2 regions of the Arthrobacter sp. zg-Y877 genome follow, and region 2 is predicted to be linked to the other one. Evidence: riboswitches for the same ligand, from Rfam matches in the RefSeq annotation. Region 2 holds a riboswitch; the other holds the start of a gene.
What was found. A riboswitch is a leader RNA that binds a small molecule or an ion and turns the genes downstream of it on or off. The one in region 2 is predicted to bind S-adenosylmethionine.
Positions count from the first base shown of each region.

Region 1: it holds a riboswitch for S-adenosylmethionine, as region 2 does, so the genes downstream of both, QNO03_RS06810 (hypothetical protein) here and QNO03_RS11425 (cobalamin-independent methionine synthase II family protein) in region 2, are expected to answer to the same signal.

Region 1 is NZ_JAUCPU010000002.1:571,531-575,735, forward strand. Features, by position in the region: gene QNO03_RS06795 (ATP-dependent DNA ligase) at 1-155, opposite strand, end outside; gene QNO03_RS06800 (RBBP9/YdeN family alpha/beta hydrolase) at 166-717, opposite strand; gene QNO03_RS06805 (LLM class flavin-dependent oxidoreductase) at 789-1,808, shown strand; SAM riboswitch class IV at 2,387-2,519, shown strand; gene QNO03_RS06810 (hypothetical protein) at 2,535-2,939, shown strand; gene QNO03_RS06815 (hypothetical protein) at 2,983-3,138, opposite strand; gene QNO03_RS06820 (CPBP family intramembrane glutamic endopeptidase) at 3,229-3,993, opposite strand; gene QNO03_RS06825 (NAD(P)H-hydrate dehydratase) at 4,054-4,205, opposite strand, start outside.
Region 2 is NZ_JAUCPU010000007.1:124,120-128,324, reverse strand. Features, by position in the region: gene pgm (phosphoglucomutase (alpha-D-glucose-1,6-bisphosphate-dependent)) at 1-708, opposite strand, end outside; gene QNO03_RS11430 (hypothetical protein) at 841-1,203, shown strand; gene QNO03_RS11425 (cobalamin-independent methionine synthase II family protein) at 1,275-2,480, opposite strand; SAM riboswitch class IV at 2,499-2,623, opposite strand; gene QNO03_RS11420 (peptide MFS transporter) at 2,754-4,205, opposite strand, start outside.

The DNA.
Region 1 (4,205 bases), on a different contig from region 2:
TCGTTCCGGGAGCCGATTTCGACGTCGTCGCCGTCCCGGAAAATGATGGACCGGAACCCGTCCCACTTTGGTTCGTAGAGGTAGTCCCCGCGGGGCAGGGCGCTGACGGATTTGGCCAGCATCGGGGCAATCGGAGGCATCACCGGAAGATCCATGTGCCCATTCTTATCCGATTGCGGGCCGTTCCCCCAGCCCTGCGGTGAAGGCGGTGAACAGGTCGCGGCCCTGCTGCCAGGACCCCACACCGCTCTTTTCGTTGATGTGGGCCACCTCGCCGGCATCGATGACGGGCACGTTCCAGGCTGCGGCCATGCTCCGTGCCGCGGGCAGGGCGCAATAGGGGTCGCTCTGGCTGGCAATCAGCAGGCCGGGAACGGGCAGTTCCTCCATCCGCGGATTCCGGAATGTTTCAACAACTTGCGGGAAGGAGGCAGCAACGGGATCCGGCGGGCTGACCAGGAACGCGCCGCGGGCGCCGTCGGGGTTCCGATGCAGCCATTCCACTGCGGCCAGGCAGCCGAGGCTGTGCGCAACGAGGACCGTCTGCCCGTTCCGCGCTCCGGCGGACCGGTCCAGGGCGGCCATCCAGTCCTCCAGATCGGGTTCGTCCCACGACGACGGCGAGATGCGGGTGGCATCGGGCAGCTCTGCCTCCCAGCGGCTTTGCCACTGCTCCGGCGGTGAGCCCTGGTAGCCCGGGATTATGGTGATGTGCATTGGAGCTGCTTCCTTTCGCTGTCCTGCATGTGAGCGGGAATACTGCCGACCGCTCCGGCGCTGGAGCTGATATGAAGAAAATAGGGTTCCTGTCCTTCGGACATTACCGGAATGCGATTGGGTCGCTGACCCCTTCAGCGGGGGACGCACTGCGTCAGCAGGTTGAGTTGACCGTCGCTGCGGAGGAGGTCGGGGTGGATGGTGCCTATCTGCGGGTCCACCACTTCGCACCGCAGTTCTCCGCACCGTTCCCACTGCTCGCGGCTATGGCCGCCCGGACCAGCCGGATCGAGCTGGGCACCGGCGTGATCGACATGCGTTACATGAATCCGATCGGAATGGCCGAAGATGCTGCAGCCACCGATCTGATCAGCGCCGGACGGCTGCAGCTGGGCATCAGCCGGGGATCCCCCGAGCCGGCCCTGCGCGGCTATGAGTCCTTCGGCTACGTTCCCGGCCCGGATTCCTCCGACGCCGAGATGGCCCGGCAGCACACGGAAGTCTTCCGGGCCGCCATAGCCGGAGCAGGTGTGGCGCAGGCCGATCCGGCCATGACCGGCAGCACCGGCGCCATGGCCGTCGACCCCCTCTCCCCCGGTCTCCCCGACCGCATCTGGTGGGGGTCCGGCACCCGGGCCACCGCCAAATGGACCGGAGAGCAGGGCATGAACCTCATGAGCTCCACCCTCCTCACCGAAGACACCGGTGTGCCGTTCGATCAGCTGCAGGCCGAGCAGATCGCCGTGTACCGGCAGGCGTGGGCCGACGCCGGGCATCAGGGCACACCGCGTGTGTCCGTCAGCCGCAGCATCATTCCCCTGGTGACCGAGGCGGACCGGCGGTACTTCGGACTCCGCGCCCAGGCCGAAGGCCGCGACCAGGTGGGCCACCTCGACGGCGGCCTGGCCCGGTTCGGCAAGAGCTACATCGGTGAACCGGACGTCATCGCCGCGGAGCTGGCTGCAGATGCCGCCGTTCAGGAAGCGGACACGGTCCTGGTGACCGTGCCGAACCAGCTCGGCGTGGACTACAACGCGCAGCTGCTGGAAAGCATCGTCAAGCTCGTCGCCCCGGGGGCCGGCTGGCGGTAAGTCGCCGGTAGGTCCCTGGGGTGCCCACCCCAGCGGGCTGGAACCTTGGCACCTTCGGGGCCTGGATCCGGCGGCAACGAAATTCCCCGCTCGCAGAGCTCGCGGAGAATATTAAAGCCGCCTCCCCCAGACCCCTTCGTGCGTCCGTCACCGTCCGCCAAGCCCTTCGTGGGTCCGCTGCTTCCCGCCCCGCCTTGGGCGTGCGTCGACTCCTGCCAAACCCCTTCGTGGGTCCGTCTCCTCCCGGCGCCTTCGTGCGTCCGTCACCTTCCGCAATGCCCCGGATGGTGAGGAGCGGAGCCTCATCCCGGCTGTCGCATCCTTCGGGCCCACCTCTGGTGGGGAGTGTGCGAGGGTATTCGGCCCCGGGACCTTCCGCGGACGGAAGGCGAGCTGCGGACTATGGCGCCGGACGGGCCGGGTTAGGCGGCTTTAATAACTTTCGCGAGCTCTGCGAGCGGAAGTTTTCGTTGCCGCCGTTCCGGTCCGCCCGGCGCACCCACCGGAACGCTCACCGCCGCACACCCGGGAATGGCCCCTGTCGAAATGTCGGCGGCCTCCGCTAAAGTAGTTTTCAGCTTCACGAGATGTGGCCTCCGCCCGGGAAACCGGGCATAAAAGCTCCGACTGGCCCCACACCAACCCCACTGTTCGGCGGGTGGTTCGGATGACGAAGCGGCCTGCTTCGTCCGTTGCAGGCAAGGACAACCTGAAAAGGAACCCACTGTGAGCATTTCCAGTGTCAGCAAATCCGGTCTCAGCAACTGCAGCGGCTTCGCGCCGGGGCACAACATCCATTGGATCCACGGCCGCCGTCTCGAGGGCTGGGAGCAGTGGTCGGACGTCGAAGCCACGGCCGATCCGCAGCTGGACCTCATTTACCTGGTGTCCGAAGGAATCCAGCACCTGATGTGGTTCCACAACGTTCCGGCCGTTGCCACCGCACTGGCGGCCGCCGTCGACACCCCGCAGTGGTGCCAGCGCTATTCCACGCTGATGGTGCCCGGCGGCTTCGAGTCCGGTGCGCGGAGTTCTTTTTTCTACTTAGCCCGGCCGGAGCGGGTGGTTCCATGCAACGGCTCCCTGGTGCGGGCACCGGAAACTGAGCAGATCGAAAAGGCCGGCTCCTAGCTGCCGTACCGCCCCGGCATCCGGATGCCGGGGCGGCTCGGTGCTACAGGGGTTCTCCGGTTTCGCCGGGCACGCCACGAAGCTGGGCGATGCGCAGCCGCAGGAAGATAATCACCAACACCAGCGCCCACACCACCAGGACTGAAACCCCGATAACCGCGAGCAGATACAAAATTCCAAACGCCGAGCCGATTGCCATGTTGTCCCCCATTGTTGCCGGATTATTGACCGGTTGGTGGCGATGCTACCGCAGTGCTCAGGCACCCACTTCTCCGGCGGCGAGGCCCGGCTACTGCTGAAGCAGCTCCGGCGGGACCGCGTACATCACCAGCACCCCCAGGAGGTTCTTCGCCGCGTGCACCCCGTAGGACAGCATGAAGTTGTTGCCCGCCCAGACATAGAGGCCGACCAGGGTGGCACCCATCGCCAGGTAAGGCACCAGGACCGGCAGGGTGAGGGATTCCTTGCCCACGACGTGGATGGACGCGAACAACAGGACCGACAGGATGCCGCAGGCCCAGATATTCCAGTACCGGCTGAGCTTGCCGATCAGCAGGTGCCGGAAGATGTACTCCTCCACAAAGGGCGCCAGCACCACGATCAGGGGAATGATCAGCCAGGGCGAGACGGACCCGACAAACCCCTGGACCGCTTCCTGGTTCGCTGCGGTCTGGACATCCCCTGTCACCAGGACAGCGGCCATGGTGGCGATGAGCATGATGATGACGCCCGCGGGAATCAGAGACAGCGTCAGCACCGGGCGGGTGGCCAGGATCTTCGTTTCCCGCACCACATACGGGCGGGCCGCAAGGAAGGCCAAAAGGCCGGCAACTGCGTAGAAGCCCAGGTTCAGGACGTAGGAGGCGGTGAGGGGATCCGGAACCACCATCACCAGCACCGGGAAAATGAGCCCCGGTGCGAAACTCAAGACCAGCAGGAACAGGACATAGAATCCGGCCGCCACGGCATCCCGCCGGGTGAAGCGGTAGGAAAGCCACGGTATCGACGCCGGTGGACGCCCCGCCGGTCCGGTCCGGTATTCGTTCGCAGTCATACCCTCAGGATATGGGCCATCCCGGAGCTATGGGGCATCCGGCGGGGATACAGGCCTGCGCTAATTCAGCTCCGCGATCACCGGAGGCATGGCGTCCAGCAATTCCCGTGCCAGGAAGCTGAGCGGCCCCCGGGAGGCTGAGAGCCGGTCCCCGCTCACGGCGTGCAGATAGGTTCCCCAACAGGCAGCCTGTTCCGGCGTCGCCCCGCGGG
Region 2 (4,205 bases):
ACCGCCCAGGGGATCGGCGCCGATGTGGAGCCCTGCACTGCGGATGGCGTCGAGGTTCAGGACCGCGGGGAGGTCTTCCACATAGTGCGCCAGGAAGTCATAGGTGCCCACCGAGTCCGCCAGGCGCGCTTCGCCGAGGGGGATGCGGCGGACGCCGGCCAGGCCGTTTTCCAGCAGCTCGTTGGCGCGGTCCGCAATCCAGTTGGTGATATCGGAACCGGCCGGCCCGCCGGTGGGCGGGTTGTACTTGAAGCCGCCGTCCGCGGGCGGGTTGTGTGACGGGGTGACAACAATGCCGTCGGCCTGCTCGGTCCGGGTGGCATTGTGCCGGAGGATGGCGTGGCTGACGGCGGGGGTGGGCGTGAACCCGTTGCGCGCGTCGATCTGTACGTTCACGCCGTTGGCGGCCAGGACCTCAAGTGCCGTGTTCTGTGCCGGTTCGGACAGTGCATGCGTGTCCTTGCCCATGAACAGCGGTCCGGTGATGCCCGCCGACGTGCGGTACTCCACGATCGCCTGGGTAATGGCGGCAATGTGCTGCTCATTGAAGGCACCGTTGAGGGAGGAGCCCCGGTGCCCGGAGGTTCCGAACGCCACGCGCTGTGCAACGTTGGCTGGATCCGGGACGACGTCGTAATAGGCGTCCAAAAGCGCAGTGAGATCTACAAGGTCGGAAGGTTCGGCACGCTGGCCGGCACGATTAGACATACCCCTAAGCATGCCAAAGAAACGGCGCAGACGGCAGACACGGCCCTGCAGGGAAACCGGGGCCGGGGGCCTTAGGCTCTATCCCGAAGTCTTGGCGGCGGGAAGCCAGGGAGTGTCAGGGGGAAGAGCATAGTGGCTGTTTCAGGCGGTTTTGGTCCAGCACGGGAGCGTGTGCCGCAGGGCCTGCGCCGCGGCACCCGGGCGCTCATGGTGGGTTTTAACGTGCTTTACCTCTGCGCCGCCCCGGTGTTGTGGTTTTTCTGGACGCAGCGGGCAGCGTTCCGGCTGCCCAGCTGGGCGGAAAACACTGCGGGTTTCGCCGCCGGCCCCTTGGCCGTCCTGGTCCTGGCCGCGGCGTGGATTACTGCCGGTATCCTCTTCGCCCGGGGCCGGCGGCAGCTCGGAGCGGCGGCGTTCAACACCATCTGCGCGCTGGGCGCCCTGGCCGCCGTGAGCGGGATGCTCGTGCTGGTCAGTGCCGGGCTGGACCGCTGACGAGGCTGGTTCCGCACGCCGCGGAAAGGGCTTTTCCGCCGCACGAGCGGGCCGGCGGCACCGCTGTTGGGTTACCAGAGCCGGCTGCTTGCCAGCCGGGCACCCTCGCCCAGGGCCTCGAGTTTGGCGGCCGCGATCTGGGGATGCACCCGTCCGCCCAGCCCGCAGTCAGTGGAGGCAATGATGTTTTCCCGTCCCACCAGCCCGGCGAAACGCTCGATCCGGTTCGCCACCAGTTCCGGATGCTCCACCACGTTGGTGGCATGGGAGACGACGCCGGGGAGGATGACCTTGCCGTCCGGCAGTTTGGTGTCCTCCCAGACCCGCCATTCGTGCTCGTGCCGCACGTTTCCGGCTTCAAAGCTGTAGCCGCCCGCGTTGATCCGCAGCAGGGTGTCCACCAGATGCCGGAACTCGATGTCCGTGGTGTGCGGCCCGTGCCAGGAGCCCCAGCATAGGTGGAACCGGACCTGTTCCTCCGGGATGCCGCGCAGGGCGTAGTTCAGGGCCTCCACACGGACCTGCGTGAACCTGAGGTAGTCCTCGACGGACGGTTCGGGATTGATCTGGTCCCAGTTCTCCGCGATGGACGGGTCATCGATCTGGACAATCAGCCCGGCGTCGGCAATGGCCAGGTATTCCTCGCGCATGGCGTCCGCACACGCGAAAATGAACTCTTCCTCGGTGGCGTAGTACTCGTTGGCAATCCGGGAACAGGACCCGGGGGACAGTGACGCCAGGAAGCCTTCCGTCAGCCCCGCCGACGCCAATCCCGCCTTGAGGTTGGCAATGTCGTTCGCCACGGCGTCGTACCCGGTGTATTCCACCGGGCCCGTGACCTTCGGGAAGACCTTCTGCGCGCCCGTGGTGATGCCCGAGGACGGGTCGGAGTAGGCCGCGGAGAAGCGTTGCCGGTCGCGGCGGTCGCCGAAGCTGGTGAGGACCACACTGCCCGGTTCGGAGCGGTGCGGCTCCATGTCCCAGATTCCCGTTTCGGCCACGCTCAGGCCGGCGAGCCGGGAGAAGGAATAGGACCACCAGGCCCCGTAGTCGACGTCGGCGGACATCGCGTGGCCGTATTCGCCGTCGTTCGGAATATCGATGCCGGCCTTCAGTTGGCGGGCCACCAGGTCGGCGACGGCGGCCTGCAGTAGCTCCGCGTAACCCCCGGTGTCTGCGGGATCGGCTTCGCGTGCCGCATTCGCGGCCAGCAGTTCAGGAGTACGGGGAAGGGAACCGGCGTGGGTGGTCAAAATGCGGTCAGTGCTTTTGCGCATGGCAGTCATCCTTGGGAAGCAGTGCTCTTGCCGGCACCGGACGCCCGGAAGGGCGGTGCAGGCCGCTTCGTCATCCGAACCACCCGCGAAGCATGGGGTTGGTGCACGGCCAAGTCGGAGCTTGGCGGCCGTGTCTCCTGAAGCTGGGACCCATCCTAACCACGTTCCGGGGCACAGCCAAGCATGTCTGCGGACACAAGCGGACACAAAAAAGGACGGCGGCACCGGAGAGTTCCGGTGCCGCCGTCCCTGCTGCAGTGGTGCGGGGTGCTGCTAGCGCACGCCGCCCATGAGCTTCTTGATCGACGGTGTCGCCGCAGCCAGGGCAATGCCCAGGATGATTGCGGTGACGCCGCTGAAGGTGAAGTAGCTGACCTCGGTTGCGGGATCGTAGAACTGTGCCAGCCAGCCGGCCAGGGTGGTGCCCAGGGAGACGGACAGGAAGAACAGGGCCACCATCTGGGTCCGGAAGACTTCCGGAGCCAGCTTGGTTGCCACCGACAGGCCGATCGGGGACAGGAACAGTTCGGCGAAGGTGAACAGCAGCAGGATGCCGGCCATGGCCAGCAGCGGGGTGCTGTTCGGGGCACCTCCGGAGAACGGAATGAAGGCCAGGAAGGCGAGGCCCATCACGGCCAGGCCCATGGCGAACTTCAGCGGGGAGGACGGCTGGCGGTCGCCCATCTTGGTCCACACACCGGCGAAGACCGCGGCGAAGATGATGATGAAGACCGGGTTAATGGACTGCACCCAGCTCGGCGGCATTTCCCAGCCGAAGATGCTGCGGTTCAGGGAGGTGTCCGCGTACATGGCAACCACCGTGAACTGCTGCTGGAACAAGGCCCAGAACGCAGCGCTGGCAATAAAGAGCGGCATGAAGGAGTACACCCGGCGGCGTTCCACCTGGTTCACCTTCTTGCTGCTGAGGATGATGACGAAGTAGGCGACGGAAGCCACGATGGCCACGGCCGCCATGACCACGGCGAGGTTCTTGGCGGTCAGGATGTTGAAGACAACGGCCAGCGCAATAACAACCAGACCGGCCACGGCAATGAGCCCGACCTTCATGTACTGCTGCTTCGGGAGCGGGTTGGCTACATGATGTGCGGATTCGGGCAGGTTCTTGCGGGTTACGCCGTACTGCACCAGACCGATGGCCATGCCGATGGCGGCCAGGCCGAAGCCGTAGTGGAAGCCGTACTCGGTCCAGGCCAGACCGGTCAGGATCGGGCCGATCAGGGCACCGATGTTGATGCCCATGTAGAAGATGGAGAAGCCGGCGTCGCGCCGCTGGTCCTTCTCGTCGTACAAGGTGCCGACGAGCGATGTCGCATTGGCCTTGACGCCGCCGGAACCCAGGGCGATCAGGATCAGGCCTGCGGCCAGTCCGACGGCGCCGGGAAGCACGGCCAGGGAAATGTGGCCCAGCATGACCAGTGCGGCGGCGTAGAACAGCACCCGTTCGGCGCCGAAGACGCGGTCCGCCAGCCATGCACCGAGGATGGTGGAGAGGTACACGCCACCGCCATACGCACCGACCAGGGAGACGGCGATGGCTTCGTCGATGCCGAGGCCGCCGTCGGTGGTGCTGTAGTACATGTAGTACAGCAGGATGCCCTGCATGCCGTAGAAGGAGAATCGCTCCCACAGCTCAACACTGAAGAGGTTGGCCAACATCCGGGGATGGCCGAAGAAGGTTTTACGCGCTTCTTTTACGCCTGGGGT